DNA from 4 places in the Streptomyces sp. NBC_01485 genome. Region 1 is predicted to be linked to each of the others. Evidence: riboswitches for the same ligand, from Rfam matches in the RefSeq annotation. Region 1 holds a riboswitch; each other region holds the start of a gene.
What was found. Region 1 has a riboswitch for cyclic di-AMP ahead of OG352_RS32010 (M23 family metallopeptidase). Riboswitches for the same ligand answer to the same signal wherever they lie in the genome.

Region 1 (7,313 bases):
GCGGCGAAGCGGCGGATGTCTCGCTCGCGCGCGACGGCCGCGATGTGTTCGAGGAGCGCGGAGGCGACACCGCGCCCCTGGTGGGCGTCCTGCACGAGGAAGGCGACCTCGGCCTCGTCGGCGGGCGCGGAGGCGGCCATGCCGTCGGCACCGATGCGGTCATAGCGCACGGTTGCGATGAACTCGCCGCCGACCGTGGCCGCGAGTCCCACCCGGTCCACGAAGTCGTGGTGCGTGAAGCGGTGGACGTCCTTCGCGGACAGGCGCGGGTAGGGCGCGAAGAAGCGGTAGTACTTGGACTCGTCCGAGACCTGCTCGTAGAAGCTGACCAGGCGTTCGGCGTCGTCGACGGTGATGGGGCGGATGCGCGCGGTGCCGCCGTCGCGCAGCACCACGTCGGCCTCCCAGTGGGCGGGGTACTCGTGCCGGTCCGACGCGCTCTGCATGGGGCCCAGAGTACGGCTCGCATCTGACGACGGCGCGAGGCAGTCTGTGGAGGACGGACGTCGGATCGAGGCCGCGATCCGACGTCCGCGCACCGGGACGGGTCGCGAGGACCCGTCCCTCACACGCTTCACGTGTGGAACACTGGTCTAGACAACCTGAACACTGAAGGGCAGCATCACATGGCTGAGCGCCGCGTCAACGTCGGCTGGGCCGAGGGCCTTCACGCCCGCCCCGCTTCCATCTTCGTCCGGGCCACCACGGCCGCAGGTATCCCGGTGACGATCGCCAAGGCCGACGGCAACCCCGTCAACGCGGCCTCCATGCTGGCCGTTCTCGGCCTGGGCGCCACGGGCGGCGAGGAGATCGTCCTCGCCTCCGAGGCCGAGGGTGCGGAAGCCGCCCTCGACCGGCTGGCGAAGCTGGTCGCCGAGGGTCTCGAGGAGCTCCCCGAGACCGTCTGAGCAAGGACCGGCCGAGCAGGCCTTGTCTTATTCGAGGGGCGCGGTGCTCGTCACTTGAAAGACGTCGTCCCGCAAACTCCGAAGGGCTCGTCCGAAATTATCGGGCGAGCCCTTCGCATTTCCCGTTGACGGGCAGCGGAAATAATCCCCCGCGAATTATCCCCCTCTTTGTATACGGCTCCCGTGTTAATGCCGCAGGCCCGTCATGTTTACGGGAGGTTGCGAAGTCCTCACGCGGTCGGCGCGCTCCGGTCCGCCGGAAAAGCGCAGCCGGTGCACGGCGGTCGAGCGCTCGGTGTGCAGCGCCGTGACGGCCCGCGCGCGCTCCCCGTCGCCGCGCGCCACCGCGTCCACGATCGCGCCGTGCTCCGCCCAGGACTCCACCGGGTTGACCGGCGCCTCCACCGCGTACATCCAGGCGATCTTGTGGCGCAGCTGGGTGAGCATCGACGTCAGGGCGTGGCTTCCGGAGGACTGGGCGAGCGTCTCGTGGAACCAGCCCCCCAGGGAGCGCAGATCGTCGCTGTTGCCCCTCCTGGCCCGCTCCTGGCCCAGCCGGACGAGGCCGCGCAGCACCTTCAAGTGGGCCTCCGTGCGCCGCTGGGCGGCCCGGGAGGCGCCGAGCGGCTCCAGGAGCATGCGCATCTCCAGCAGGTCCGCGGCCTCCTGCTCGGTCGGTTCCGCGACGCACGCGCCCGCGTGCCGCCGCGTGACGACGAAGCCCTCCGCCTCCAGCGTGCGCAGCGCCTCCCGGACGGGGACGCGGGACACGCCGTAGCGGCGGGCGAGGAGTTCCTCCGTGAGGCGGCTGCCGCGCTCGTAGACACCCGCGACGATGTCGTCCCGGATGGCCGTGCACACCGAGTGCGCCGGAATACGCATGACGGACCTCCGCCTTAATCCCCGTGAAACGTCGACGATTGACGTGTGTTCCGTGACTCTATTGCAATGAGCGGGAATTTCCGATGGCGGGCCGGAATCCAGGGATATTTTTTGGACAGGAAGGCATCGAAAACGGCGAAAGCCCCGGCCGGAAGGGCCGGGGCTGGACGATCTGTCGCCGTGCGTCGTCAGACGTTCACGCCGTGCTGGCGGAGGTAGGCGACCGGGTCGATGTCCGAGCCGTACTCCGCGCTGGTGCGGGCCTCGAAGTGCAGATGCGGGCCGGTGACGTTGCCGGTCGCGCCGGACAGGCCGATCTGCTGGCCGGGGGCGACCTGCTGGCCCACCGAGACGCCGATGGACGACAGGTGGCCGTACTGGGTGTACGTGCCGTCGTTCATCTTGATGACGATCTGGTTGCCGTACGAACCGCCCCAGCCGGCCTCGACGACGGTGCCCAGGCCGACCGCGTGCACCGTGGTGCCGGTCGCGGCGTGGAAGTCGATGCCGGTGTGGCTGCCGGAGGACCACAGGGAACTGCTGGCGTGGTAGCCGGTGGAGACGTAGGAGCCGGTGATCGGCGGCACGAAGGCGTTGAGCAGCTTGCGCTCGGCCTCCCGGGCGGCACGCACGCGTGCCTCGCGCTCCTCCACGGCCTTCTTGGCGGCCGCCTCGCGCGCGGCCTCCTCGTAGGCGGCCTTCTTCTGCACGGCGACCTGGTCGTCGATCTGCTCGATGACGGATTCGCCGGCGGTGACGACGGGGATCAGCCCGGTCTGCTCGGGGGCGGGCTCGGCGGCGAAGGCCGGAACGGAGGCGACGGTGGCCATGACACCGGTGGTGGTGAGCGCCGCTACGCCCGCCGCGCGCGCGGTGGTGCGCTGCATGCGGCTGGGCCGACGGTGCTTCCCGGAGCGGACGGCACTGGTGGACGCCATGAAGCGGGGGGTGTCCTTTCCTTCCCTCTCGCCTACCGGGTTAGCTGACGGGTTCGGAGCAGGAAGGTCTCCTACGGGCCCCCTCGCGGCTCGCGCGGGCGTCCGATTCACCCCAGGGACTTCTGGGCCCCTCCAGCCGCGAAGGCGGCGACAGGAGGGAGGGTCCCCGGCTCCCCTGGCTCGCGCCGTACGGGGACTCGGCGATGGCTGTCCGGTGCCGCGGTTGCGGCGCACTGCCTGACGAACAGTCCGGACGAAGCTAAGCGGGACACCTTTGAATCCTCAAACGAATCCCGGTTTTTGTAGCGCATCCCACAGGGCAGACAGGCAGCCTCCACCTCAATTCGGACACCAGGAGGCCCTGGTGACGTGTCCGTCGACCAGGGCCCCTACGCGCGCGTGCCGTTGCCCGCGTCCGTCGTGCCGGCTACTCGGCGGAGACGACCTTCACCTCGCCGATGCCGAGGGCCTCGACCGGCTCCTTGATCTGAGCCGCGTCGCCGACGAGGACGGTCACCAGCCGGTCCACCGGGAAGGCATTCACGGCCGCCGCTGTGGCCTCCACGGTGCCGGTCGCGGCGAGCTGCTGGTACAGCGTCGCCTGGTAGTCGTCGGGCAGGTGCTGCTCGACCTGGTCGGCCAGGGTGCCCGCGACGGCCGCGGCGGTCTCGAACTTCAGCGGCGCCACCCCGACCAGGTTCTGCACGGCGACATCACGCTCGGCGTCGGTCAGGCCCTCGGCGGCGAGGGTGCGCAGCACCTTCCACAGGTCCTCCAGCGCGGGACCGGTGTTCGGGGTGTCCACGGAGCCGCTGATGGCGAGCATCGCGGCGCCCGAGCCGTCCGGGGCGGACAGCATGACCTGCCCGAAGGCACGGACGCCGTAGGTGTAGCCCTTCTCCTCGCGCAGGACGCGGTCCAGGCGGGAGGTGAGGGTACCGCCGAGGCAGTACGTGCCGAGCACCTGCGCGGGCCACACGCGGTCGTGCCGGTCGGCGCCGATCCGGCCGATCAGCAACTGCGTCTGGACGGCGCCGGGGCGGTCCACGATGACGACCCGGCCGGTGTCGTCGGCGGTCACCGGCGGCACCGGCCGCGGCTGCGCCGAGGAGCCCGTCCAGGCGCCCAGGGTGTCGCCGAGGAGCGCGTCCAGGTCGACGCCGGTGAGGTCGCCGACGACCACGGCGGTGGCCGTGGCGGGGCGGACGTGCTTCTCGTAGAAGGCGCGTACGGCTACGGAGTCGATCTTCTCGACCGTCTCCGCGGTGCCCTGGCGCGGGCGGGACATGCGCGCGGTGGCCGGGAACAGCTCCTTGGAGAGCTCCTTGGCGGCGCGCCGGGAGGGGTTGGCCAGCTCGTGCGGGATCTCGTCCAGGCGGTTGTGGACGAGGCGCTCGACCTCGCTGTCGGTGAACGCGGGCGCCCTGAGGGCGTCGGCGAGCAGACCGAGGCCCTTGGGCAGACGCGAGGCCGGCACTTCGAGGCTGAGGCGGACGCCGGGGTGGTCGGCGTGCATGTCGAAGGTGGCGCCGCAGCGCTCCAGTTCGGCGGCGAACTCCTCGGCGGAGTGCTTGTCGGTGCCCTCGGCGAAGGCGCGCGCCATGATCGTGGCGACGCCGTCGAGGTCGGCCGGTTCGGCGTCCAGGGGCGCGTCGAGGTGGATCTCGACGGCGACGACCTGCTGGCCGGGGCGGTGGCAGTGCAGGACCGTCAGGCCGTTGGCCAGCTCGGTGCGTTCGGGCGCCGGGAACGCCCACGGCTTGGCCTCGCCCGCCTGGGGCTGGGGGCGGTAGTCCATCGTGGCGAGCTCGGTCACCGGGCCGCCTCCTCGTTCTCGTCCTGGTCGGCGGGGGCTTCGGCGGCGGTCGGCTCGTAGACGAGCACCGCGCGGTTGTCGGGGCGCAGGCGGGCCTTGGCGACCTCCTGCACCTCCTCGGCCGTCACGTCCAGCACGCGCTGGACGGCGGTCAGGGCGAGCTGCGGGTCGCCGAACAGGACTGCGTAGCGGCACAGTTCGTCCGCGCGGCCGGCGACCGTGCCGAGCCGGTCGAGCCACTCGCGCTCCAACTGGGCCTGGGCGCGCTCCATTTCCTCGGCCGTGGGGCCCTCCTCGGCGAACCGGGCGAGCTCCTCGTCGATGGCGGTCTCGATGACGGGCACCTCGACGTCACCGGACGTCTTCACGTCCAGCCAGCCCAGGGAGGGCGCGCCGGCGAGCCGCAGCAGGCCGAAGCCGGCCGCGACGGCCGTACGGTCGCGGCGCACGAGCCGGTTGTAGAGGCGGGAGGACTCGCCGCCGCCCACGATCGTGAGCGCCAGGTCGACGGCGTCGCACGCGCGCGTGCCGTCCTGCGGCAGGCGGTAGGCGGCCATCAGGGCGCGGGCCGGGACCTCCTCCTCGACGATCTCGCGCAGTTGCCCGCCGATGACGTCGGGCAGCGAGCCGTCCCGGGGCGCGGGCTTGCCGTCGTGGCCCGGGATGGAGCCGAAGTACTTCTCGACCCAGGCGAGGGTCTCCTCGGGGTCGATGTCGCCGACCACGGAGAGGACCGCGTTGTTGGGCGCGTAGTACGTCCGGAAGAACGCGCGCGCGTCCTCCAGGGTCGCCGCGTCCAGGTCGGCCATCGAGCCGATCGGCGTGTGGTGGTAGGGGTGGCCGTCCGGGTAGGCGAGGGCGGTCAGCTTCTCGAACGCCGTGCCGTAGGGGACGTTGTCGTAGCGCTGGCGGCGCTCGTTCTTGACGACGTCGCGCTGGTTCTCCATCGACTCGTCGTCGAGCGAGACGAGCAGGGAGCCCATCCGGTCGGCCTCCAGCCAGAGGGCGAGCTCCAGCTGGTGGGCGGGCATGGTCTCGAAGTAGTTGGTGCGCTCGAAGCTGGTGGTGCCGTTCAGCGAACCGCCCGCACCCTGGACCAGTTCGAAGTGGCCGTTGCCCTTGACCTGGCCGGAGCCCTGGAACATCAGGTGCTCGAAAAGGTGAGCAAGGCCCGTACGCCCCTTGACTTCGTGGCGCGAGCCGACGTCGTACCAGAGGCACACCGCCGCGACGGGGGTCAGGTGGTCCTCCGAGAGCACCACGCGCAGGCCGTTGGCCAGGCGGTGCTCGGTCGCTGTCAGGCCCCCGGAGCCTGCCTGGGCTGTGGCGGTGTGACCCATGGGCATGTACGTCCCTTCCGATCGCGGACGCGGTCGTCGAAACCGCGGTTTTCCTGCCGGTCCTGCCACTGTATGCAAGCGCGCGGACGGTCGGCGAAGTTCCCGGACGGCGTACGCCCAGAGCGAGATCGCGTAGCCTGCGGGCAACCGTGAAGGAGATGCCTCCTGGCGCAGGGCCGGACGGCCGACGCCAGGCCCTCGCCCGCACTGTCAGTGCCACGGTCCACAATGGTCCGCGTCAGATCCCGTCACACGCCCCAGCAAGGAGCCGGCAGCGATGGCCCGCCGCAGCACGAAGACCCCGCCGCCCGACGAGTCGTACGAGGAGCGGATCCTCGACATCGACGTCGTCGACGAGATGCAGGGCTCCTTCCTCGAGTACGCGTACTCGGTCATCTACTCCCGCGCCCTGCCGGACGCCCGCGACGGCCTCAAGCCGGTGCACCGCCGCATCGTCTACCAGATGAACGAGATGGGCCTGCGCCCGGAGCGCGCCTATGTGAAGTGCGCCCGGGTCATCGGCGAGGTCATGGGCAAGCTGCACCCGCACGGCGACGCGTCGATCTACGACGCCCTGGTGCGCATGGCGCAGCCCTTCTCCATGCGCGTGCCGCTGATCGACGGCCACGGCAACTTCGGCTCCCTGGGCAACGACGACCCGCCGGCCGCCATGCGGTACACCGAGTGCCGCCAGGCCGAGGCCACGAGCCTGATGACCGAGTCGATCGACGAGGACACGGTCGACTTCACGCCCAACTACGACGGCCAGGAGCAGGAACCGGTGGCGCTGCCCGCCGCGTTCCCGAACCTGCTGGTCAACGGCGCGTCCGGGATCGCGGTCGGCATGGCCACGAACATGCCGCCGCACAACCTGGGCGAGGTCATCGCGGCCGCCCGGCACCTGATCCGCTACCCGGGCGCGGATCTGGATGCCCTGATGAAGTACGTTCCGGGCCCCGACCTGCCCACCGGCGGCCGGATCGTCGGCCTCTCCGGCATCCGGGACGCCTACGAGAACGGCCGCGGCACCTTCAAGATCCGTGCCACGGTGTCGGTGGACACGGTGACGGCCCGTCGCAAGGGCCTGGTGGTCACCGAACTGCCCTTCACCGTCGGCCCCGAGAAGGTCATCGCCAAGATCAAGGACCTGGTCGGCTCGAAGAAGATCCAGGGCATCGCCGACGTCAAGGACCTCACCGACCGTGCGCACGGCCTGCGTCTGGTCATCGAGATCAAGAACGGCTTCGTGCCGGAGGCGGTCCTGGAGCAGCTCTACAAGCTGACGCCGATGGAGGAGTCCTTCGGCATCAACAACGTGGCGCTGGTCGACGGCCAGCCGCTCACGCTGGGCCTCAAGGAGCTCCTGGAGGTCTACCTCGACCACCGCTTCACCGTCGTGCGCCGCCGCAGCGAGTTCCGCCGCGCCAAG
Region 2 (7,313 bases), 1.1 Mb from region 1:
CCATGTCCCGTTCGGCTCCCAGGGCGACGTCGTGCGGGTGCACCCCGGGGAGGAGTGGCTGCACGTCCTGCGGGGGCGGCTGCGGCTGCGCCTCGGGGACACCACCGACCTGCTCGGGCCCGGTGACAGCGCGCACTTCGACTCGCTGACCCCGCACCGCATCGCCGCGCAGGACGCCGACGGGGTCGAGCTGCTCTTCGTCCACACCCTGCTGCAGAGCCCCACGGCCACGCTGTGCCTGGGCCCGACCACCCCTTCAGAGACCGGAGAGACGCCATGAGCGACCTCGAGGAGAAGTTCCCCCGCACCCTGTGGATCCGGCTGATCATCTACCTCGCCGTGGGGCACCTCTTCGCGGGATTCCTCTGGCTGCTCTTCGAGGTGGGGGCCAAGCGGTAGAGCTCTCCGGGGAGCAGGTCGGGCGTGGGTCAGTCGAGCAGCCGGTCCCGTAGGCGCTCGCGGGTCTCGGGGGCGAGGCTCAGGCCCTGATCCAGGTAGGCGTCGACGCCGCCCCAGGTCTCCTCGATGGTCTCGAACGCCGCCGCCAGGTACTCCGCGCGGGCGTCGAACAGGGGGCTGAGCAGCTCCATGACCTCGGGGGAGTAGGCCTCGGCGGAGGTGGCGCTGCGGCGCACCCGGTAGCGGCGGTGCTTGGCGTTGGACTCCAGGTAGTCGGCGAGGACCGCCTCGCGCTCCACGCCTACGGCGAGCAGCGTCACGGCGATGGACACGCCCGCGCGGTCCTTGCCCGCCGCGCAGTGCATCAGGGCCGGGACGCTGTCCTCGGCGAGCGCGTGCAGCACCCGCGAGTGCTCCGCCGTGCGCTCCTTGACGATCGAGCGGTAGGAGGCGATCATGCGGTCCGCGCCCTTGCCGTCCCCGAGGATCCCGCGGAGTTGGTCGAGGTGGCCGTCGCGCACCATCTTCCAGAACTGGGAGCCGTCCGCCGGGTCCGACAGCGGCAGGTTCACATTGCGCACGCCCGGCAGTTCGACGTCCGGGCCCTCCAGCTTCTGGTCCGCCGCGTTGCGGAAGTCGAAGATCGTGTGCAGGCCCAGGTCGGAGAGGAACGCGGCGTCCTCGTCGGTCGCGTGCGCGAGGTGGCCGCTGCGGAACAGCACGCCGTGGCGCACGCGCCGGCCGTCGACGGTCGGCAGACCGCCCACGTCCCGGAAGTTGCGCACGGCGGCCAGCTCGGGGTCGGTCGACGGGATCTGCTGCGTCACTGGGCTTCCTCCCTGTCGGTCTCCGTCGGCGCGGCTCGTGGTGGCCGACGGGACACCGCATCGACCATACGACAAGGATTCGCCGGGCAACGAGTTGTCCACAGGCCACAGAAACCGGCCGTCCGCGCAGGTGAAGAGTTGTCCACAGGAAGTTCCCGGCGGAAGTTGCCCGGCGGGCCGACCGCATTCGATGATGTTGGTGCTTGATCGCACCTGTTCGAATTAGTGGGGGTTTGATGCCCGAGATCGCCGACGACGGCCGCACCTGGCTCCTTTCGGGGCCCACGAGCAGCTACACCCTCCACCTCACCGAGGCCGACGAGCTGGTCCACCTGCACTGGGGCCCGGGCATCGCGCTCGCGGACGCCGAGGCGCTCGCCGCAGTCCCGGCGTCGGGGCGCGGGGCGTCCTTCGAGTCCCCGCTCGACGGCCGTGAGGAGTACCCGGTCGAGGGCGGTCCCCGTTTCGTCCGGCCCGCCCTGTCCGTGCGCACCGACGAGCGGCGCGGCACCGAGTGGACCTTCGAGACGTACGAGACCGACGGGGCCGACGCGGCGGACGGTGACGGGCTGCGGCTGCGTTTCCGGGACGGCGGGCTCGCCGTCACCCTGCACTACCGGATGCGAGGGGACGTCGTAGAGCGCTGGACGACCCTGCGCAACGACGGTGAGCAGCCGCTGGAGCTGCTGCGCGCCGACTCCGCGACCTGGACCCTGCCCGAGCGCGACGACTGGCGGCTGTCGCAGTTGCACGGCCGCTGGGCCGCCGAGTCCCGGCTCACGCGCTCCCCCCTCACCTACGGTGAGCAGGTCATCGGCAGCCGCCGCGGTCACACCGGGCACCAGCACCTGCCCTGGGTGGCCCTGGACACCGACGCGACCGAGGAGCGCGGCGAGGTCTACGGCTGCGCCCTCGGCTGGTCGGGCTCCTGGCGGATCGCCGTCGCCCAACTCCCCGACGCGCGCGTGCAGATCACCGGCGGCGCGGGGTACGACGACTCGGGCCTGCTGCGGCTGGCGGCGGGGGAGTCCTTCACCACGCCCGTCTTCGCCGGCCTGTGGAGCGACGCCGGGTTCGGCGGCGCGAGCCGCACCTGGCACGCCTACCAGCGGGCGCACGTGATCCCGGACGCCGGACAGGACCGCCCGGTGCTGTTCAACTCCTGGGAGGCCACCTACTTCGACATCTCCGAGGAGCAGCAGGCGACCCTCGCCCGGCGCGCCGCGGCGATCGGCGTCGAGCTGTTCGTCGTCGACGACGGCTGGTTCGGGGCGCGCACCGGCGACCACGCCGGACTCGGCGACTGGCGGCCCAACCCCGACCGCTTCCCGAACGGCCTGAAGCCCCTCGCCGACCAGGTGCACGGCCTCGGCATGCAGTTCGGCATCTGGGTCGAGCCCGAGATGGTCAACCCCGACAGCGAGCTGTACAGGGCACACCCGGACTGGGTGCAGTTCCAAACAGGGCGAAAGCGGACGGAATTCCGCAATCAGCTCGTACTGAACCTCGCGCGTGAGGACGTTCAGGAGTACCTCTGGGAGCGACTCGACGCCATCCTGTCCAGCGCCCCCGTCGACTATGTGAAGTGGGACTTCAACCGCTGCTTCACCGACGCCGGCTGGCCGGACGACCCCTACCCGCAGCGCCTCTGGGTCGACCATGTGCGGGCCCTGTACGCCCTCCTGGACCGGCTGCGGGCCGCCCACCCGGGCGTCGCCTTCGAGTCCTGCTCGGGCGGCGGCGGGCGCATCGACCTCGGGATCATGAGCCGCACCGACCAGGTGTGGACCTCCGACAACACCGACCCGCTCGACCGGCTCGACATCCAGCACGGCTTCAGCCAGATCCACCCCGCCCGGGTCATGGCCGCGTGGGTCACGGACAGCCCGAACACCCAGCTCAACGGCAGGATCAGCTCGTTGCGCTTCCGGTTCGTCAGCGCCATGGCCGGGGTGCTCGGCGTCGGCGGGGACCTCGCCGAGTGGAGCGAGGCGGACCTCGCCGAGGCCCGGGAGTGGGTGGACCTCTACAAGGAGATCCGGCCCCTCGTGCAGCACGGCGACCTCTACCGGCTGCGGCCCCCGGCCGGCGGCCTGAGCGCCGTCCAGTACGTGCGGGGCGACGAGGCGGTCGTCCTCGCCCGGCTCCAGGCCCAGCGGTTCGGCGAGCCGGTTCCGGCGCTGCGGCTGCGCGGACTCGACCCGACATCTTTGTACGAATGCCTTGAAACGGGCGAAGTTCACCGAGGTGCCGTGCTGTTGCACCACGGGTTGCGTACCGGACTGCGGGGCGACCTTGATGCGATGGTTATCCGCCTGCGTCGCATCTGAGTGTTCTGTCCCGAATTGGATCCTTCCTTCCAACTCGCTCTGGGGTAAAGGGACCTGGAGATGTGTCACGTGAGGAGCGTCATATCAGTGACCGTACGTCGTCCGTCATGTTCACGTAATTCGCGTGCTTTTCCAGGGCGCTTGGCGAAAAGCGGGCCTATTGATTGACGGAGCGTGACTGGGAATACGCACAGGGGATCAAGAGAAAAGCGTTATCCGTGCAACCTCTGCTTGTCCCTGTGCGTCTTGGTCGCTTACGTTCCACCCCAATCCGGACGGACGCCTAATCCTGCCGCCGTCCGGTGTCCGCTCACCCATCCGTGTAAGGCAGGAGCGGGGGACCCACAGGTAGAACCGCCTGTTCCGGTCCCGGAACAGGCTTGGGGTAAAGCCGCGCCTCGGCGCGGCCGGGCATCTCCAGCCCGCACCCGACAGCTGACCTCGCAGGCGCCGGAGAGGAATTGGCCATGCCCGCGAAGGGTAAGCACCGTCGTCCGAAGTCCCAGCGTTTCACCCGCTCCATAGCCGTCGCCGGAACCGGCGGCGCCGCGCTCGCCCTTCCGCTCATAGGCGCCACCGGCGCCCATGCGGCGCCCTCTCAGTCCGTCGCACAGTCCGCCGCGCAGACGGTTTCGCAGTCTGTTTCGGAAAAGGCCGTGCAGTCCGTTCCGGTGGCGCAGAAGAAGGCCGCTGCCACGAGTGCCAGGACCTACACCGTGCGGTCCGGCGACTGCCTCTCGAAGATCGCCGACGAGCAGAACGTCAGCGGCGGCTGGCAGAAGCTGTACCAGGACAACCGTCGGGCCGTCGGCGGCGACCCGTCGCTGATCCACCCCGGCCTGAAGCTGTCGATCGGCGCGAAGGCCACGACCGGCACCACCGGGTCGTCGTCCGGCTGGTCCTCCTCGAAGGCGTCGTCCGACGACAAGGCGTCGTCCCCGTCGTCCTCGTCGCCTTCTTCGTCCGGGGCGTCCTCGTCGTCCGGGTCGTCCTCCTCGAAGGCGACCACCCAGGCCGCCGAGAGCAGCACGAGCACCGGCGCCGACACCGGTACCTCCAGTGGTTACGGCCTCCCCGTGGCCGGCGCGACCGTCGGGACCGGGTACCACGTGGCCGGCAGCATGTGGTCCAGCGGCTACCACACCGGCGTCGACTTCGTCGTCCCGACCGGTACCTCCCTCAAGGCCGTGGGCGCGGGCACCGTCGTCTCCGCGGGCTGGGGCGGCGCGTACGGCAACCAGGTCGTCATCAGGCTCGCCGACGGCTACTACGCCCAGTACGGCCACCTCTCCCAGCTCTCCGTCTCGGCCGGCCAGACCGTGACCCAGGGCCAGCAGATCGGGCTCTCCGGCGCGACCGGCAACGTGACCGGCCCGCACCTGCACTTCGAGATCCGCACCACGCCGGACTACGGCTCGGACGTGGACCCGGTCGCCTACCTCCGCTCGCACGGCGTCGCCGTCGGCTGACCCCGGCCGACGACCTCCGCCCGACACGCTCGACACGCCTGACACGCTGCCGAAGGCCGGACCCCGATCCCCGGGTCCGGCCTTCGGTGTGCGGTCTCTTATTCCCTGATTGGGGAACTCTTTAGGAGTGGCTTATCTCACCGTCCGTCAACCCTTTCCTACGGTCGCGTAAGTCACATTCGAAGGTGAATCATGAACTGCTGTGGCAGACGATTCGAAGAATGACAACAGATCAGTGATCGGGTCGTACGTGGCGGTGGGGGACAGCTTCACCGAGGGCGTCGGCGACCCCGGCCCTGACGGGGCGTTCGTCGGCTGGGCCGACCGGCTCGCGGTACTCCTCGCCGACCGGCGGCCCGAAGGCGACTTCGGGTACACCAACCTCGCGGTCCGCGGAAAGCTGCTCGACCAGATCATGGAGGACCAACTCCCCAGGGCGCTGCGGCTCGCCCCGGACCTGGTCTCCTTCTCCGCGGGCGGCAACGACATCCTCCGACCCGGCACCGACCCGGACGAGGTCGCCGAGCGCTTCGAGCGCGCGATCGCGTCCCTGACCGCCGTAGCCGGCACGGTCATGGTGACCACCGGCTTCGACACCCGTGGCGTCCCCGTGCTCAAGCACCTGCGGGGCAAGATCGCCACCTACAACGGGCATGTCCGCGCCGTCGCCGACCGGTACGGCTGCCCGGTGCTCGACCTGTGGTCCCTCAAGTCCGTGCAGGACCGCAGGGCTTGGGACGGCGACCGGCTCCACCTCTCCCCGGAGGGGCACACGCGCGTGGCGCTGCGCGCCGGAGAGGCCCTCGGCCTCGAGGTCCCGGCCGACCCGGAGCAGCCCTGGCCGCCGCTCCCACCGCGCGGCACCCTCGACGTACGGCGCGACGACGTCCACTGGGCGCGCGAGTACCTGGTGCCGTGGATCGGACGCCGGCTGCGCGGCGAGTCCTCCGGCGACCACGTGACCGCCAAGGGCGCGCTGTCGCCGGACGACATCAGGATGCGGATCGCGGCCGTGGCCTGAGCAGCCGTGGCCTGAGCAGGGAGACCGCGAGGGTTGCGGGTGGACGCGGTCGGCCGTCGAGGTCGTACGGTCGGCCGCTCCACCAGTGAGGTGAGCGCACGGGAGTGGTGCGCGGGCGGGGGCCGGTGCGGGTGCTGGGATGACCGCACCCGTACCAGCCCTACCTGCACCCGCATCCCGTTCCCCCGACGCCTCGAAGGACCGGTCCCGCATGCCTCTTCCCCGCACCCGTCCCCGTACTCCCGTCGCCGTGGCCCTCGTCTCCCTGCTCGCCCTGGGCGTCCCGGCGCTCGCCGCGCCCGCGGCCGTCGCGTCGCCGGCCCACCCGGCCGGGGCCGTCCGTCTCGCGCCGGACAGTCCCGCCACCGTCACGGTGACCGGCGAGGGCAGTGCGAGCGCGGCGCCCGACCTTGCGGTCGTCGGCGCCGGTGTCGAGGCCTCCGCCAAGACCTCGCAGGCCGCGGTGGACGCACAGAACAAGGCGGCCGCCGCGCTGCTGGCCGCCGTCCGCGCCCAGGGCGTCGCCGACCGGGACGTCCGCACGGAGGGCGTCTCCCTCAGCCCCGTCTACGACTACGCGGACAACACCGCGCGGCTGAAGGGCTACCAGGCCGCGCAGGCCTTCTCCGTGAAGGTGCGCGAGGTGGCGAAGACCGGCGCGGTCCTGCAGGCGATCACCGACGCCGGCGGCGACGCGGCCCGGATCAGCTCCGTGGCCTTCGACGTCTCCGACCCCGGCCCGCTGCGGTCCCGCGCCCGCGAGGCCGCGCACGACGACGCCCACGCCAAGGCCGAGCAGTACGCCCGCCTCAGCGACCGCCGACTGGGCCGACTCGTCTCACTCAGCGAGGACGCCTCCAGCTCTTCACGCCCGGCGCCGTCGGCCGGGGACACCCCGGGTGCCGGCATGGGCGCCGTGCCCGTGGCCCCCGGCGAGATCCGGGCGACGGCGACTGTGACGGCGGTGTACGAGCTGGACTGAGTGGGCGGCCGGGTCCTGTGCGGGCGCCGGTCCCGGATTCTCAGCGCTTCCGGGCGCTCAACGTTTCGGGGGCGAGGCCGAGTTCCCGGGTCACGGCCTCGTCGACCCATTCCTGCGCGCGGGTCCGGGACACCGCGCCCGCGTAGGACGTGAGCTGGACGGCGAGACCGTCCAGCAGGGCCGTCAGACGCAGGGCCGTGCCGGCCGGGTCCGGGCAGCGGAATTCGCCCGCGGCCACGCCCTCCGTGATCACCTCGGCGAGCACGGCCTTCCACGCCCTGTCGA
Region 3 (7,313 bases), 1.4 Mb from region 1:
GGCGACGGGCCCGCCGGGCGCTCGGCTTCAGCCTGCGACATCGAATCCCTCCCCCGTGAGCGCCACGAACGCGTCCTCCAGGGAGGCCCGTTCGACGGTGAAGCCGCGAACGCGGACGCCCGCTGTCACCAACGCGGCGTTCAGGTCGGCGAGATCGCGCTCCGGAGGCGGCGCCTCGGCGCTCACGTGGTCCTCGCCCGTGACGACGTCGCCCGCGCCCTGCTCCTTCAGCACCCGGGCCGCGTCCGCCGGGTCCGGGGTCGTCACGACCAGCCGGCCGCGGGTCCCCGCCGCGAGGTCCGCCACCGAGCCCTGGACGATCAGCCGGCCCTGCGCCATCACCGCCGCGTGCGTGCATACCTGCTCGATCTCGTCGAGCAGGTGCGAGGAGAGGAAGACGGTGGTGCCCTCCGCGGCCAACTCCCGGATCAGCGAACGGATTTCGCGCATGCCCTGCGGATCCAGGCCGTTGGTCGGCTCGTCGAGGACGAGCAGGCGGCGGGGCTGGAGAAGGGCGGCGGCGAGGCCCAGGCGCTGTTTCATGCCGAGCGAGTACGCCTTCGCCTTCTTGCCGGCGGCGGCCGTCAGCCCCACCCGCTCCAGCGTCGCCGCGACCCGCGCACGCCGGGTGCGCGGGTCGGCGGTCGGGTCGGCGGCGTCGTAGCGGAGCAGGTTGTCGCGGCCGGAGAGGAAGCCGTAGAGGGCGGGTCCCTCGATGAGGGCCCCGACGTGCGGCAGTACGGTGCGCGCGGCCCGCGGCATGGGTTGCCCCAGGACGCGGGCCGAGCCGGCCGTGGGTTCGATGAGCCCCATCAGCATGCGGATGGTGGTGGTCTTACCGGAGCCGTTGGGACCGAGGAAGCCGAAGACACTGCCCGCCGGGACGGTCAGGTCGAGACCGTCGACGGCGAGTTGTCCGCCGCGGAAGCGCTTGGTGAGGGCGCGGGTGTGGATGACGGTTCCGTCGTCCATGGGCTCCCGCGCCGGTTCCGCCACCGGCTCCCCCGCCTCCATCCCCGCCCCCATCCGCTCCCCGATCTCCCGAACCCTTGCCTCAACTGCCTACTTCGCCGCGTTCGCCGCCTTCACCAGGGCGTCCTTGGTGACCGCGCCGACGTAGACCTTGCCGTCGTCCGTGATCAGGGCGTTGATCAGGCGTGTGGAGAAGACGGTCCCGGAGCCGAACTTGCCGCTCACCTTGTCGCCGAGGGAGCCGAGGAAGCCGCCGATCTCTCCGCCGGCCGCGGAGCCTGAGGGCACGCCCTCGCCGCCGGTGTCGAAGGTGGCGACGGAGGTCCAGCCCTCGCCGAGGACGTTCAGACCGTCGGCGCCGCCGAAGCCCTGCGCGAAGTCGTCGCCGGACGGGTCGGAGTGCTGCGGCGTCTTCTCCGTCGCACCCTCCTTGTCCCACTTGCCGCTTCCCGCGTCGCCCTTGTCGGCCGCGTCGCCCTCGGTGACCTTCGCGCCCTTGGGGGCGGTGAAGTCGAAGGTGGAGGCGGCGGGCTTGGCGAAGCTGACCTCGGTGAAGCCGACGTCCACGACGGCGGCGCCGCCGCTCGCGGGGGTCAGCGTGAACTTCAGCGGCAGGCCCGTCTTCGCGTCCACGGCCACGCTGATCGCGCCGACCGTGGAACCGGACTGCTTCGGCTTGACCAGCAGCTTGTAGGCGTCGCGGCCGGCGACATGGACGGTGCCGTCGACGGTCACGGAGGTCGTGTCGTCGACCGCCTTCAGGGCGTCCTCGGTGAGGTCCTTGGGCGTGGCCGGAACGGGGGTCTCCGTCTCGCCCTTCTTGGAGCTCTCGTCGACGGTGGAGTGATAGACCTCGTTGGAGGCGCTGTCGTACCCCCACACGTTCTTGCCGTTGTGGATGACGCTGTACTCGGCCGCGTTCTCCAGCAGCGAGAGCTTCTGCTTGTCGGGGCCGTCGGCGGCGACGCGCAGGGTGTGCGTGCCGGAGGCGAGTTCGGTGAGCTTGGCGGACGGGTCGGCGGACGAACCGTCACCGCCCTGCTGTGCGGCGCCGGAAAGGAGACCGCTCTCCAGCCCGCCGAGGTCGGGCAGCCCGAGATCGGTGGTGATCTTCACCGTGCCGGACAACTGCTGTACGTCCGAAGCGGCGATCTTGTCGAGGAGTTGCTGCGCGGTGATCTTCGGCAGGTCGGGGTCGCCGGAGTCGGCGAGCGCGGGGACCAGCCCGATCGTCGCCGCCGCGACACCGATCACGGTGACCGGGACGACGTACCGCACGGCCTTGCGCCGCCCGGCGCGCAGATCCTTGGCCTCCCCGCCGTCGAACGTCCCGCCGTTCGGCTCCCCGCCGGTCATGGTGTCGTCGGTTGCCTTCGGTGCCATGTGTGCCTTACCTCCGTCGTCGGCGGCGGCCGGTCATACCGCTGAACGTCCCACCCCAAGCCGCCATTCTCACCCGAATCGGTGAGGAGTGATGTTTTCCGTGGTTCCCATCTGACCAAATCGCACACGGAAAAGCGTCAGACCGGGGAGCCAACTCCGTGTACGCCTGGGGTATGACACGAAGGCGGTGAGGCGGCATCCAACCCGTAGGGGTACCGACGAACGGGGGTTCCGACAAGCGGAGGTTCCGACGAGCGGGGGTTCGAACCCGTAGGGGTTTCCGGGTGGAGGGCGTTCCGGGGTGGAGGACGTTCCGGAGAAGGCGGTGGACGTTCCGGAGCGGAGGGGGTCAGCCGGCTCGGTGGACCACCGCGTCGCAGAGTTCCAGCAGCGCCGCCTTCGCGTCGCACTCCCGCAGCGGCGCCAGCGCGGACCGCGCGTCCTTCGCGTACCGCACGGTGTCGCGGCGGGCCTGCTCCAGCGCCGGGTGGGCCCGGAGCGCCTCCAGGGCCTCGGCGAGCCGGTCGTCGTCACTGAGGTCGGAGTCCAGCAGCTCGCACAGCGCGATGTCCTCGGGCAACGACAACCGCGCCGCCCGCTCCCGCAGCCGCAGCACGGGCAGCGTGGGAACGCCCTCGCGAAGGTCCGTGCCGGGCGTCTTGCCCGACTCGTGCGAGTCGGACGCGATGTCCAGGACGTCGTCCGCGAGCTGGAAGGCGACGCCCAGCCGCTCGCCGTACTGCGTCAGCACGTCGACGACCGTCTCGTCGGCGCCCGACATCATCGCCCCGAACCGGCAGGCCACCGCCACCAGCGAGCCCGTCTTGCCGGCGAGCACGTCGAGGTAGTGCTCGACCGGGTCGCGCCCGTCCGTCGGCCCGGCCGTCTCCAGGATCTGCCCGGTGACCAGCCGCTCGAACGCCTCCGCCTGCACCCGCACCGCCTCCGGCCCGAGGTCGGCCAGGATGTGGGAGGCGCGCGCGAAGAGGAAGTCACCCGTGAGGACGGCGACCGAGTTCCCCCAGCGTGCGTTGGCGCTGGGCACCCCGCGGCGCACGGCTGCCTCGTCCATCACGTCGTCGTGGTACAGAGTGGCCAGGTGGGTGAGCTCGACGACCACGGCCGACGGCACGATGCCCGGCGCGTACGGGTCACCGAACTGCGCCGCGAGGGCCACGAGCAGGGGCCGGAACCGCTTCCCGCCCGCCCGCACGAGATGCTGGGCGGCCTCCGTGATGAACGGGACCTCACTCTTGGTGGCCTCGAGCAAGCCTTCCTCGACAGCCGCCAATCCGGCCTGGACATCGGCTTCCAGAGCCTGGTCCCGCACGCTCAGCCCGAACGGCCCGACGACGGTCACGAGGGGTCTCCTGTCTGCTGGTGTCCACTGGCGATTACGCGGTTTGTCGATAGGTCTCTGCCACCACTCAAGTCAGCGTATCCGGTCACGTTTCGATCACCGATAGCCCCCACGGTTACAGGCCCGGCGGTATCGGATCACGCCCGTTATGTTTCTGATCAGTACGTATGAACAGATATTTATAGAGTTACCCAGAAGTAATGATTTATGTCGGTTACCGACACACCCAGCCCCTCGACGTTCCTTTCGGTACGAGTTCGGATTAATGTCCGATTTGCCACTCTTGCGAACGTCGGTGAGTTGGCTCACTCGCCACGGCGACCCGGCTCCGGCCCGCAACCCCGCCGATCCCCCGCATCCCCCGCAACCCCAAGCAAGTTGGCGCTTTGCGCACACAAAGGATCAAGCACCCCATAGGCCACAGACAGAGGTCAATAGGGTTGATCTGTGAATTCGCCACTTGTTCCGGACATGTGCCGTCGCATACGTTCCCGACCTGTCGGGCGGAACGCCGAATCCTGCCGCCGCCCGTCACCCTCCGAGAGAACCGCACGGCAGGAGCGGGGGAACCAGGTAAGTCGCCAAACCGGATGCTTCAGACATACCGGTACGGCTCGGGGTGAAGTCGCGTCCGTCAGGACGCGGCCGGGCAGCTCCCGCCCGAACCCGACAGCTCACCTCGCAGGCGCCGGAGAGGAACTTCGTCATGTCCGCTGTCGCTCAGCCGCGCCGCAACCGGCGTACCCGTCTCGTCCGCACGCTCACCGCCGCCGCCGCCGGCGCGGCCGTGCTCGCCCTCCCGATCATCGGAGCGACCAGCGCCTCCGCGGCGACCCCGACCGTCGCCACCGCGACCAGCCTCGGCTACGCCAACAACCTCGACGGCTGGATCCGCGCGTCCCTCCAGGTCATGGCGCAGCACGGGATCCCGGGGTCGTACAACGGCATCTACCGCAACGTCATCCGCGAGTCCTCGGGCAACCCCAACGCCATCAACCTCTGGGACTCCAACGCGGCCGCGGGCATCCCGTCCAAGGGCCTGCTCCAGGTGATCGACCCGACCTTCAACGCCTACCACGTCTCCGGCACGTCGTGGAACTCGTACGACCCGGTCGCGAACATCACCGCGGCCTGCAACTACGCGGCCGCCCGGTACGGCTCGATCGACAACGTCTTCGGCGCGTACTGACAGTCCCCCTTACGGGGCGTTGAGGTCAGTCTCTAGGGGTCCACGGGTACTACGGGTCCTAGAGGGTCCAACGGGGTCCTGCGGAAACAGTCTTTCGAGGACGACGGCCACGCCGTCGTCCTCGTTCGACGTCGTCACCTCGTCGGCCACCGCCTTGAGTTCGGGGTGGGCGTTGGCCATCGCGACTCCGCGCGCGGCCCAGTCGAACATCGGGATGTCGTTGGGCATGTCCCCGAAGGCGATGGTGTCCTCGGCCCGCAGGCCCAGGTGTTCGGCCGCCAGCGCCAGGCCCGTCGCCTTGGTGATCCCGCAGGGCTGCAACTCGACCGTGCCGGGACCCGACATGGTCACCGTGGCGAGCGAGCCGACCGCCGAGCGGGCCGTCGCCGCCAACTCGTCGTCGGACAGGGTGGGATGGCGCAGCAGCACCTTGCTGATCGGCTCGCACCACAGGTCGTCGCGCCGCTCGACGCGCAGGGCGGGCAGGGTCGGGTGCGGCATCCGGTAGCCCGGCTCGATGAGCGTCAGCCCGTCGACGCCGTCCTGGTCGACGGCCGCGTACAGCTGCCCCACCTCCGCCTCGATCTTGCCGAGCGCGGTCTCCGCCAGTTCCCGGTCCAGGGTGACCGACCACAGCAGACGGTCCGCGCCGGCGTCGTACAACTGCGCGCCCTGTCCGCACACCGCGAGCCCCCTGCTGTGCAGGCGGTCGAGCAGCGGTCGTACCCGCGGGGCCGGCCGGCCCGTCACCACGAGGTGGCGTGCGCCCGCGTGCGCCACCCGCGCGAGCGCGTCGAGCGACCGGTCGGAGAAGGTGTCGTCGCCGCGGAGCAGCGTTCCGTCCAGGTCGGTGGCGATGAGGGAGTACGGGGAGTACCGGGTGCGTGCGGCATATGCGGTGGGTGCGGCCATGATCAGAGAATACGGATCCCGCAGCCCCCGGGTTCGACGCGCACCGAACGACGACCGGGTGCTGCCCGGTTCTGCCAACTCCCCTTTAAAAGAAACGGCTTTCTGACGCATCGCCGGGTAGCGGACGGTTAAAGGCCTCTGCACCGGTTGGCAACAACATGCCACGCTACCTACCGCCACGCCCTGATGGAGCGGTACCGTCCAGGTGTCCAGGGGGGACTTGATCGGGGGGTCAGGTTGAGCAGTGGGCGCATTCGTGTGCTGAGGCCGGAAGACCTCGGCGAGGGGGAGAGGGAGCGGTGGCGCGCGCTGCGTGCCGCGTCGACGCTTCCGCGAAACCCCTTCATGGAACCGGAGTTCACCGACGCCGTGGGGCTCGTGCGGCCCCGCGCGCGGGTGGCGGTGGTGTACGAGGGGCGTGAGCCGGTCGGCTTCCTGCCCCATGAGCGGGGCCGGCTCGGCCAGGGCCAGGCCCTCGCGTACGGCGTCTCGGACGCGCAGGGCGCGGTGCTGGCCCCGGGTCTCGGGCTGAACGCCGCCGAACTGATGCGGGCGTGCTCGCTGTCGAGCTTCGCCTTCGACAACCTGGAGGCGGAACAAGGGCTGTTCGTCCCGCACGCGGCCGAGGAGTACACCTCCTATGTCATCGACGTCGAAAAGGGTTACGAGACCTACGAGTCGGTACTGCGCGCCCAGTCGCCGAAGTTCCTGAAGACGACGCTCGCCAAGGAGCGCAAGCTCGGCCGTCAGGTCGGGGAGCTGCGGTTCGTGTTCGACGAACGCGACCCGGCCGCGCTGCGCACGCTCATGGCGTGGAAGTCCGGGCAGTACCGCAGGACCGGCCGCCGGGACCGGTTCGCCCAGGAGTGGATCACCCGGCTCGTGGCGGCGCTCGCCGAGACGCGCGCGCCGGAGTGCGCCGGCACACTGTCCGTCCTGTACGCCGGTGAGCAGCCGATCGCCGCGCACTTCGGACTGCGTTCGTCGACCGTCCTGGCCTGCTGGTTCCCGTCGTACGAACCGGAGTTCGCGAAGTTCTCGCCCGGCCTGGTGCTGCATCTGCGGATGGCCGAGTCGGCCGCCGCCGAGGGCATCGGCCTGCTCGACCTGGGGCGGGGCGCGGCCGAGTACAAGGACTCGCTGAAGACAGGGGAGATCCCCGTGTACGAGGGGGCGTGGACCCGTCCGGGGGCGGGCGCCGCGCTCTACTGGCTCAGCCGCGAACCGTCCCGCCGCGCGCACCACTTCGTGCGCAACCGGCCGGGGCTCGCCGCGGCGGCCGCACGGACGCTGAAGGGCGCGGGCCGCCTGCGCCGGCCGTGACGGGATCGCCGGTCGGCACGGTCATGAGACAAGGGGGGTTCATGTTCCGCGCAAGAGCTGTGCAGCAGGAGACCGTACGGCGGGAGATACAGAGGTTCCTGGAGATCCGGCCGGTGCAGGTCGCCGAGCTCGACCTCGACCTCGAACTGGACGGGGGTCTGGACGGGAGTCTGG
Region 4 (7,313 bases), 3.2 Mb from region 1:
CCTCGCCGCCCGGCGTCTTCATGGTGCCCGACCCCGGTAGTTGGCCAGAGGTGGAGGGCGCCGATCCGGTGACGCTCGGCGTGCGGCCCACCGGGCGGCACTTCGGGGACCCCGGGCTGCCGCCGTACGTCCCCCGTGACATCGACGAGCGGCTGCGCGGCCGGATCGCGCAGGGTGGGCTGCTGGTGATCACGGGCGGACCGCTCACCGGCAAGTCGAGGACGGCATGGGCCGCCGTCGTCCGGGACGCGGCCCCGCGCACCCGGGTGTACGCGCCCGACCCCGGCACGGACCTGCGCGGACTGCCCGCCCTGCTGCGCGGCCGGGGTGGCACGTACGTGCTGTGGCTGGACGAGTTGGAGAACCACCTCGGCGAGCACGGTCTGACCCGGGGCCTGCTGACCGAGCTGAAGGCGCTGGGCGTCCCGGTGGTGGCCACGATGAGCGACGAGGCGTACGAGGAGCACCGGTTCGCGCGGGGAGCGGCGTCCCAGGTGCTCAGGCTGGCCGGGTCGGAGCGGGTGAGTTCCCGGTGGAGCCGCCAGGAACTGGGCCGGCTCTCCACCGAGTTCGACGCCCGGCTCGACGAGGCCGAGCAGCGGCGCGGCGCGACGGGAGTCACCCAGTACCTGGCCATCGGCTCGGAACTCTGGGAACTGTGGCACCGCTCCGGGCTCTCCAACAGCCGCCACCTGTACGGGCATCTGCTGATCCGGGCGGCGACGGACCTGGCCCGCTGCGGAGTCACCGGGGACATCCCCCGACAGCTCCTCCACGAGGCCTGCCAGTGTTACGCGGCACGGCAGCCGGCGGCGCGGGCGGAACGGCAGGCGTTCCAGGAGGCGCTGGACTGGGCCGCCCGACCGCAGCACGGGGTGACCGGGCTACTGGTGCCCGGGGCACCGCACCGAGTGGGGGACAGCGACGAGACCTGGCGAGCGTACGGCTCACTCGTCGCCGACGCCGAGCGAGCCTCGTCGGGGAAGGGAGTCCCGGCAGCCGTCTGGCGCTGCGCACTGGCCGGCACGGGGTACGACTCCGAGGTGCACGGCACCGTACGGGCGACCGCGCACGCCGTCTTCGCGGTCCGCGCGGAGGCCGGCGACGCGGAGGCGATGCACATGCTCGGCCTGCTCGCCGAGGACGCCGAGGACGAGGCCACGGCCCTGGACTGGTTCCGCAAGGCCGTGGACGCGGGCAAGGAGGAACTGTCCGGGCGGCTCGGTGAGCTGCTGCTGAGGAGGGGAGAAGCGGAACAGGCGCTGCCGTATCTGCGGGCGGCGGCGGAGGGCAAACCGGGAGGCCAGGAGATGAGGCTGATCGCCGAGGCCCACTTGGCGCTGGCCGAACAGGCGCTGCGCAAGGCCGAGCTCGGGGGCGACATGGCCGCGGCACACCGGCTGGGCGATCTGCTGCTCGGGCGGGGTGACCTGAGCCGGGCGTCGCACTACTACGCGGAGGCAGAGGTGCAGGGGTACGCGCCGGTCGCCCGCAGCGCGGCTGTCTTCTTCCTGTTGTGCCACGAGACCGAAGTCGCCGAGGTGCTGCTCGCCCGTGCGACCGCCGCGGGCGACAAGGAGGCGGCCCGTCTGCTGAACGACGCTCAGAAGCCACGGCAGACCCTGGACGATGCCGAGAACTACTTCTCCGACGGCCACCCGCTGGACGCCGCCCACCACGGCGCCGTACTGGAGAAGATGGGGCTGGTGGAGCAGGCCCGCAAGGACTACGAGCAGGGGTACGCGAACGGCGACGCGTACGCCCCCTACCGCCTGGCCCTCCTCCTCGAAAAGCAGAACAACCCCGCCGAAGCCGCCCTCTGGCTGCGCAAAGCCGCCGACATGGGGCACCCCGCCGCCAAGAAGGCCCTCGCGGCGAAGGGGCTCGGCGAGAACCCCGCTACCGTCGACGAGTGACCAACCAGCCCCACTCCCCGACCCATCCCCCGACTGACGCGCCGGCCGATACCCCGCCCGCCCCCGACCTCTTCACCTGGGAGTTCGCCACCGACCCCTACCCCGCCTACGCCTGGCTGCGCGAGCACGCGCCCGTGCACCGCACCCGGCTGCCCAGCGGGGTCGAGGCCTGGTTGGTCACGCGTTACGCCGACGCGAAACAGGCCCTGGCCGACCAGCGGCTCTCCAAGAACCCCGCCCACCACGACGAGCCCGCGCACGCCAAGGGCAAGACCGGCATCCCCGGTGAGCGCAAGGCCGAGCTGATGACGCATCTGCTGAACATCGACCCGCCGGACCACACCCGGTTGCGACGGCTCGTCAGCAAGGCGTTCACACCGCGCCGCGTCGCCGAGTTCGAGTCCCGCGTCCAGGAACTGACGGACCGGCTCATCGACCGGTTCGCCGCCGAGGGCGAGGCCGACCTCATCCACGACTTCGCGTTCCCGCTCCCCATCTACGCGATCTGCGACCTCCTGGGCGTCCCGCGCGAGGACCAGGACGACTTCCGTGACTGGGCCGGGATGATGATCCGGCACGGCGGGGGACCGCGTGGCGGGGTCGCGCGGTCGGTGAAGAAGATGCGCGGCTATCTGCTGGAGCTCATCCACCGCAAGCGTGCGGAGCTCCCCGCCGACCCGGCCCCCGGCGAGGACCTCATCTCCGGCCTCATCCGCGCCTCCGACCACGGCGAGCACCTCACCGAGAACGAGGCCGCCGCCATGGCCTTCATCCTCCTGTTCGCCGGCTTCGAGACGACGGTCAACCTCATCGGCAACGGCACCTACGCCCTCCTCACCCACCCCGAGCAGCGCGAACGCCTTCAGCGGTCACTCACCGAGGACGGCGGCGACCGCACCCTCCTCGAAACCGGCGTCGAGGAGCTCCTGCGCTACGACGGTCCCGTGGAGCTCGCCACCTGGCGGTTCGCGACCGAGCCGCTCACCATCGGCGGGCAGGACATCGCGCCCGGCGACCCCGTCCTCGTCGTCCTGGCGGCCGCCGACCGCGACCCGGCCCGCTTCACGGACCCCGACGCGCTCGACCTCTCCCGCCGCGACAACCAGCACCTCGGCTACGGCCACGGCATCCACTACTGCCTGGGCGCCCCGCTGGCCCGCCTGGAGGGCCAGACCGCGCTGGCCACCCTCCTCACCCGGCTGCCCGACCTCCGACTGGCGGCGGACCCGGCCGACTTGAGGTGGCGCGGCGGGCTCATCATGCGCGGCCTGCGGACGTTGCCGGTCGAGTTCACTCCGGAGCAATCTGGTCCATAACGGGTGTGTATCTGATCGCACATCTGATCGCTTGTCAGCCGGGGTGTGACCATTCGGGGGATGGAAGGTGACCGGCCCTCAACTTTGTGATCTTCACGTGATCTGCGCGGCATTAACTTGTGACAAGTGATCGTGTGCCGATACGTTCACTCGTCAGCGCGACGCCTCGGTTCCACTGGTCGCGCCGGTCACCGCTGTCCAGAGAAAGGCCCTCGCATGCTCTCCGGGAACGGTCGTCACCGTCGCCCCCGTCAGGCCCCGGCCCTCCTCGTCGCGGCAGGAGTGACCGGCTCCGCCATCGCCATCCCGCTGCTCGCCGCCTCCGGCGCGAGCGCCGCCGACGGCACGGTGTGGGACAAGGTGGCGCAGTGCGAGACCGGCAGCTCGTGGAGCGCCAACAAGGGCGACGGCGAGTACGGCGGCCTGAGCCTCACCCAGAAGCAGTGGGAGACGTACGGCGGGCTCGACTACGCGGCGAGCCCCGACCTGGCCAGCCGCAACCAGCAGATCGCCGTGGCGCAGAAGCTGCTCGCCGCCGAGAACATCGGCGCCTGGGGCACCTGTGGGCTGACCTCCGGGCTCACCCAGCAGAACGGCGCGCTGAACGTGGACACCGGCGTGGCGGACAACTCGTCCGACTCGTCCATATCCTCCGGATTGTCCGACCTGTCCAAGGAGTCATCCGGCTCGTCAGGCTCCTCCGGATCATCCGACTCGTCCGACTCCTCGGGCTCCTCGAACTCTTCGGGTGGCGACGACGGTTCGACCGAATCCTCCGGATCATCCGACTCGTCCGGTGATTCATCGAGTTCGCCATCTAGGTCCCCTTCGTCCCCCTCATCTCCTTCGCCTTCCTCGCCCTCTTCCTCCGCCGGTGAGGGCGGCTCCGTCGGCAAGGGTGACGCGCAGGGTTCCGACAGCTCGCCCACAGTCACCCCAAATCGGGATGACTCGGACAAGGCGCTCCAGGATGTGGGCTCTTGGAGCCTTGTCGACACCAGCACCCTCGGCTCCGGCCGTCATCGTGGCGTCACCGCCGACGAGACCGCTGCCGAGGCCGCCGCCAAGGTCACGACCAAGCGCGCCACCGCCCCCACCGCCCCCGCCGCCCCCGCCGCCCCCACCGCCCCCACCGCCCCCGCCGCCCCCGCCGGCGGCGCGGACGGCACCGATGTCGCGGCCGCCTCCACCGGTCGGCATGCCGCGGCCACCTACGTCGTCCAGGCCGGCGACTCCCTCGTCTCCATCGCCGACTCCCTTGGCCTCGACGGCGGGTGGCGCGCCCTCTACGCCGAGAACCAGGACCTCATCGGCGCCGACCCGAGCGACATCGTCCCCGGTCAGACCCTCGACACAGGGGTTTAATAGGGCGCAAAGCCCAAGAAAAACAGCGGGAGTTCGCGTCACGCTTCGCGCCGAATGTCCGGTTTGGTGAAAGTGTGGGATGAGTCTCAGAAGCCCTGATCGTCTTTGGAATTCGGCCGATCGCGTGTCTACGGTCGAGGCCGCTCGGCAACCCGAGCCCCGGCCGTCGCAACGCCGAATCCTGCCAGCGGCGCCCCGGGAACAGTCGTCGCGTCAAGCGCCGTAGGCAGGAGCGGGGGACCCAAGGTAAGTGCCGCACCGGGCAGTTGACCGGAGTGGCTTGGGGTGAAGCCGTGCCTCGTGAAAGCGAGAGCGCGGCCGGGCAACTCAACCGGCCCGAACCCGACAGCTCACCTCGTAGGCGTCGGTGAGGGGATCCACCATGCTGTTTTCCGGTAAGGGCAAGCACCGCCGTCCGTCCAAAGCCACCCGCGTCGCCGCCATGGCCGGCGTGACCGGCGTCGCCATCGCCGCCCCGCTGATGGTGGCGGGCAACGCCTCCGCCGCCACCGCCTCCGAGTGGGACACCGTCGCCCAGTGCGAGTCCGGCGGCAACTGGTCCATCAACACCGGCAACGGCTACTACGGCGGCCTGCAGTTCTCCGCCTCCACCTGGGCCGCGTACGGCGGCACCGCCTACGCCTCCACCGCCGACCAGGCCGGCAAGTCCCAGCAGATAGCCATCGGCGAGAAGGTCCTCGCGGGCCAGGGCAAGGGCGCCTGGCCGGTCTGCGGCACCGGCCTGTCCGGCGCCGCCTACAGCGGCGGCAGCTCCTCCGACTCGTCCTCGTCGAGCAGCTCGAACGGCTCCAGCGGTTCCAGCAGCTCCGGCTCTTCGGAGAGCTCGGACAGCAGCGCCGGCACCCGTTCGACCGAGCAGCAGAGCGCCACCCGCTCGACCGACCGTCCGGCCGCCGCCAAGACGGTCACCACCCCGACCGGCCAGAAGGTCGAGAAGGGCGACGGCGAGTACAAGGTCGTCAAGGGCGACACCCTCAGCTCCATCGCCGAGAAGCACAAGGTCGAGGGCGGCTGGCAGAAGCTGTTCGAGCTGAACAAGGACATCGTCGACGACGCCGACCTCATCTTCCCGGGCCAGCAGCTCCACCTGAAGTGACAACCGGCTCCCAGAGAAGCCACAGCGCCCTCACAACCCAGGTCGGCACACTGAAGACCTCGTGAGGGTCACCCCCCGTCCCCACGGGGCCCCCGCTCCGGTGCGTGTTCCCCCGTACGCACCGGAGCGGGGTTTCTCTTTGCCCGCCCGGCATGCCGCCTGTTCCGAGATGCCGACTGTTCTGCATATCCCGATATGCCGATATCCCGATGTCGCCTGTTCGACATGTCCCGTCCGTCTTTCTCGGCCATCCCCTTTGTTCCGGACTGGAACAATAGGTAGGGTCAGTCCGTCCATAGGGCGGTCGGTCGGCTGCCGACGTCCCTCGGGCGGTTAGGCTCTAGTCGCAAGGCTCTGCAAGGGCTCATCACGGCCTGCGCGCCCCGCACTTCCAGCGTCACATCCGAAGAAGGAGATGCTCGTGCCGTCCATCGACGTCGTCGTAGCCCGGGAAATCCTCGACTCGCGAGGCAACCCCACCGTCGAGGTCGAGGTCGGCCTCGACGACGGCAGCACGGGTCGTGCCGCCGTTCCGTCCGGTGCCTCCACCGGCGCCTTCGAGGCCATCGAGCTGCGCGACGGTGACCCGAACCGCTACCTCGGCAAGGGTGTCGAGAAGGCCGTCCTCGCCGTCATCGAGCAGATCGGCCCGGAGCTCGTCGGCTACGACGCCACCGAGCAGCGCCTGATCGACCAGGCCATGTTCGACCTGGACGCCACCGACAACAAGGGCTCGCTCGGCGCCAACGCCATCCTCGGCGTCTCCCTCGCCGTCGCGCACGCCGCCTCCGAGGCCAGCGACCTGCCCCTCTTCCGCTACCTGGGCGGCCCGAACGCGCACCTGCTGCCCGTTCCGATGATGAACATCCTGAACGGCGGCTCGCACGCCGACTCCAACGTGGACATCCAGGAGTTCATGATCGCGCCGATCGGTGCGGAGTCCTTCTCCGAGGCGCTGCGCTGGGGCGCCGAGATCTACCACACCCTCAAGAAGGTGCTGAAGACCAAGGGCCTGTCCACCGGCCTCGGCGACGAGGGCGGCTTCGCCCCGAACCTGGAGTCCAACCGCGCCGCGCTCGACCTCATCATCGAGGCGATCAAGCAGGCCGGTTACGTCCCCGGTGAGCAGATCGGTCTCGCGCTCGACGTCGCCGCGTCCGAGTTCTACAAGGACGGCAAGTACGAGTTCGAGGGCAAGTCCCGCACGGCCGCCGAGATGACCGAGTACTACGAGGAGCTCGTCTCCGCGTACCCGCTCATCTCCATCGAGGACCCGCTGTACGAGGACGACTGGGACGGCTGGAAGACCATCACCGACAAGCTCGGCGACAAGGTCCAGATCGTCGGCGACGACCTCTTCGTCACCAACCCCGAGCGCCTCGCCCGCGGCATCGAGGAGGGCTCGGCCAACGCCCTGCTCGTCAAGGTCAACCAGATCGGCTCGCTGACCGAGACCCTGGACGCCGTCGAGATGGCCCAGCGCAACGGCTTCAAGTGCATGATGTCCCACCGCTCCGGCGAGACCGAGGACGTCACCATCGCCGACCTCGCCGTCGCGGTGAACTGCGGCCAGATCAAGACCGGCGCCCCGGCCCGCTC

Region 2: linked by a shared signal. The riboswitch ahead of OG352_RS35855 (M23 family metallopeptidase) and the one ahead of OG352_RS32010 (M23 family metallopeptidase) in region 1 are both predicted to bind cyclic di-AMP.
Region 3: linked by a shared signal. The riboswitch ahead of OG352_RS25790 (transglycosylase SLT domain-containing protein) and the one ahead of OG352_RS32010 (M23 family metallopeptidase) in region 1 are both predicted to bind cyclic di-AMP.
Region 4: linked by a shared signal. The riboswitch ahead of OG352_RS17515 (transglycosylase family protein) and the one ahead of OG352_RS32010 (M23 family metallopeptidase) in region 1 are both predicted to bind cyclic di-AMP.

Annotation. Positions count from the first base shown of each region.
Region 1 is NZ_CP109435.1:7,062,014-7,069,326, reverse strand. Features, by position in the region: gene OG352_RS32025 (bifunctional acetate--CoA ligase family protein/GNAT family N-acetyltransferase) at 1-446, opposite strand, end outside; gene OG352_RS32020 (HPr family phosphocarrier protein) at 627-908, shown strand; gene OG352_RS32015 (GntR family transcriptional regulator) at 1,095-1,790, opposite strand; gene OG352_RS32010 (M23 family metallopeptidase) at 1,979-2,728, opposite strand; cyclic di-AMP (ydaO/yuaA leader) riboswitch at 2,743-2,941, opposite strand; gene OG352_RS32005 (M16 family metallopeptidase) at 3,156-4,544, opposite strand; gene OG352_RS32000 (M16 family metallopeptidase) at 4,541-5,890, opposite strand; gene OG352_RS31995 (DNA gyrase/topoisomerase IV subunit A) at 6,162-7,313, shown strand, end outside.
Region 2 is NZ_CP109435.1:8,130,977-8,138,289, forward strand. Features, by position in the region: gene OG352_RS35835 (helix-turn-helix domain-containing protein) at 1-280, shown strand, start outside; gene OG352_RS35840 (DUF6126 family protein) at 277-399, shown strand; gene OG352_RS35845 (tyrosine-protein phosphatase) at 429-1,226, opposite strand; gene OG352_RS35850 (alpha-galactosidase) at 1,463-3,556, shown strand; cyclic di-AMP (ydaO/yuaA leader) riboswitch at 3,858-4,021, shown strand; gene OG352_RS35855 (M23 family metallopeptidase) at 4,024-5,025, shown strand; gene OG352_RS35860 (SGNH/GDSL hydrolase family protein) at 5,261-6,046, shown strand; gene OG352_RS35865 (SIMPL domain-containing protein) at 6,258-7,028, shown strand; gene OG352_RS35870 (TetR/AcrR family transcriptional regulator) at 7,069-7,313, opposite strand, start outside.
Region 3 is NZ_CP109435.1:5,691,143-5,698,455, reverse strand. Features, by position in the region: gene OG352_RS25810 (ABC transporter permease) at 1-41, opposite strand, end outside; gene OG352_RS25805 (ATP-binding cassette domain-containing protein) at 28-972, opposite strand; gene OG352_RS25800 (LolA family protein) at 1,063-2,355, opposite strand; gene OG352_RS25795 (polyprenyl synthetase family protein) at 2,705-3,715, opposite strand; cyclic di-AMP (ydaO/yuaA leader) riboswitch at 4,215-4,418, shown strand; gene OG352_RS25790 (transglycosylase SLT domain-containing protein) at 4,422-4,904, shown strand; gene OG352_RS25785 (HAD family hydrolase) at 4,914-5,816, opposite strand; gene OG352_RS25780 (GNAT family N-acetyltransferase) at 6,075-7,139, shown strand; gene OG352_RS25775 (glycosyltransferase) at 7,181-7,313, shown strand, end outside.
Region 4 is NZ_CP109435.1:3,824,119-3,831,431, reverse strand. Features, by position in the region: gene OG352_RS17530 (tetratricopeptide repeat protein) at 1-1,916, shown strand, start outside; gene OG352_RS17525 (cytochrome P450 family protein) at 1,913-3,232, shown strand; gene OG352_RS17520 (transglycosylase family protein) at 3,449-4,597, shown strand; cyclic di-AMP (ydaO/yuaA leader) riboswitch at 4,806-4,976, shown strand; gene OG352_RS17515 (transglycosylase family protein) at 4,980-5,714, shown strand; gene eno (phosphopyruvate hydratase) at 6,136-7,313, shown strand, end outside.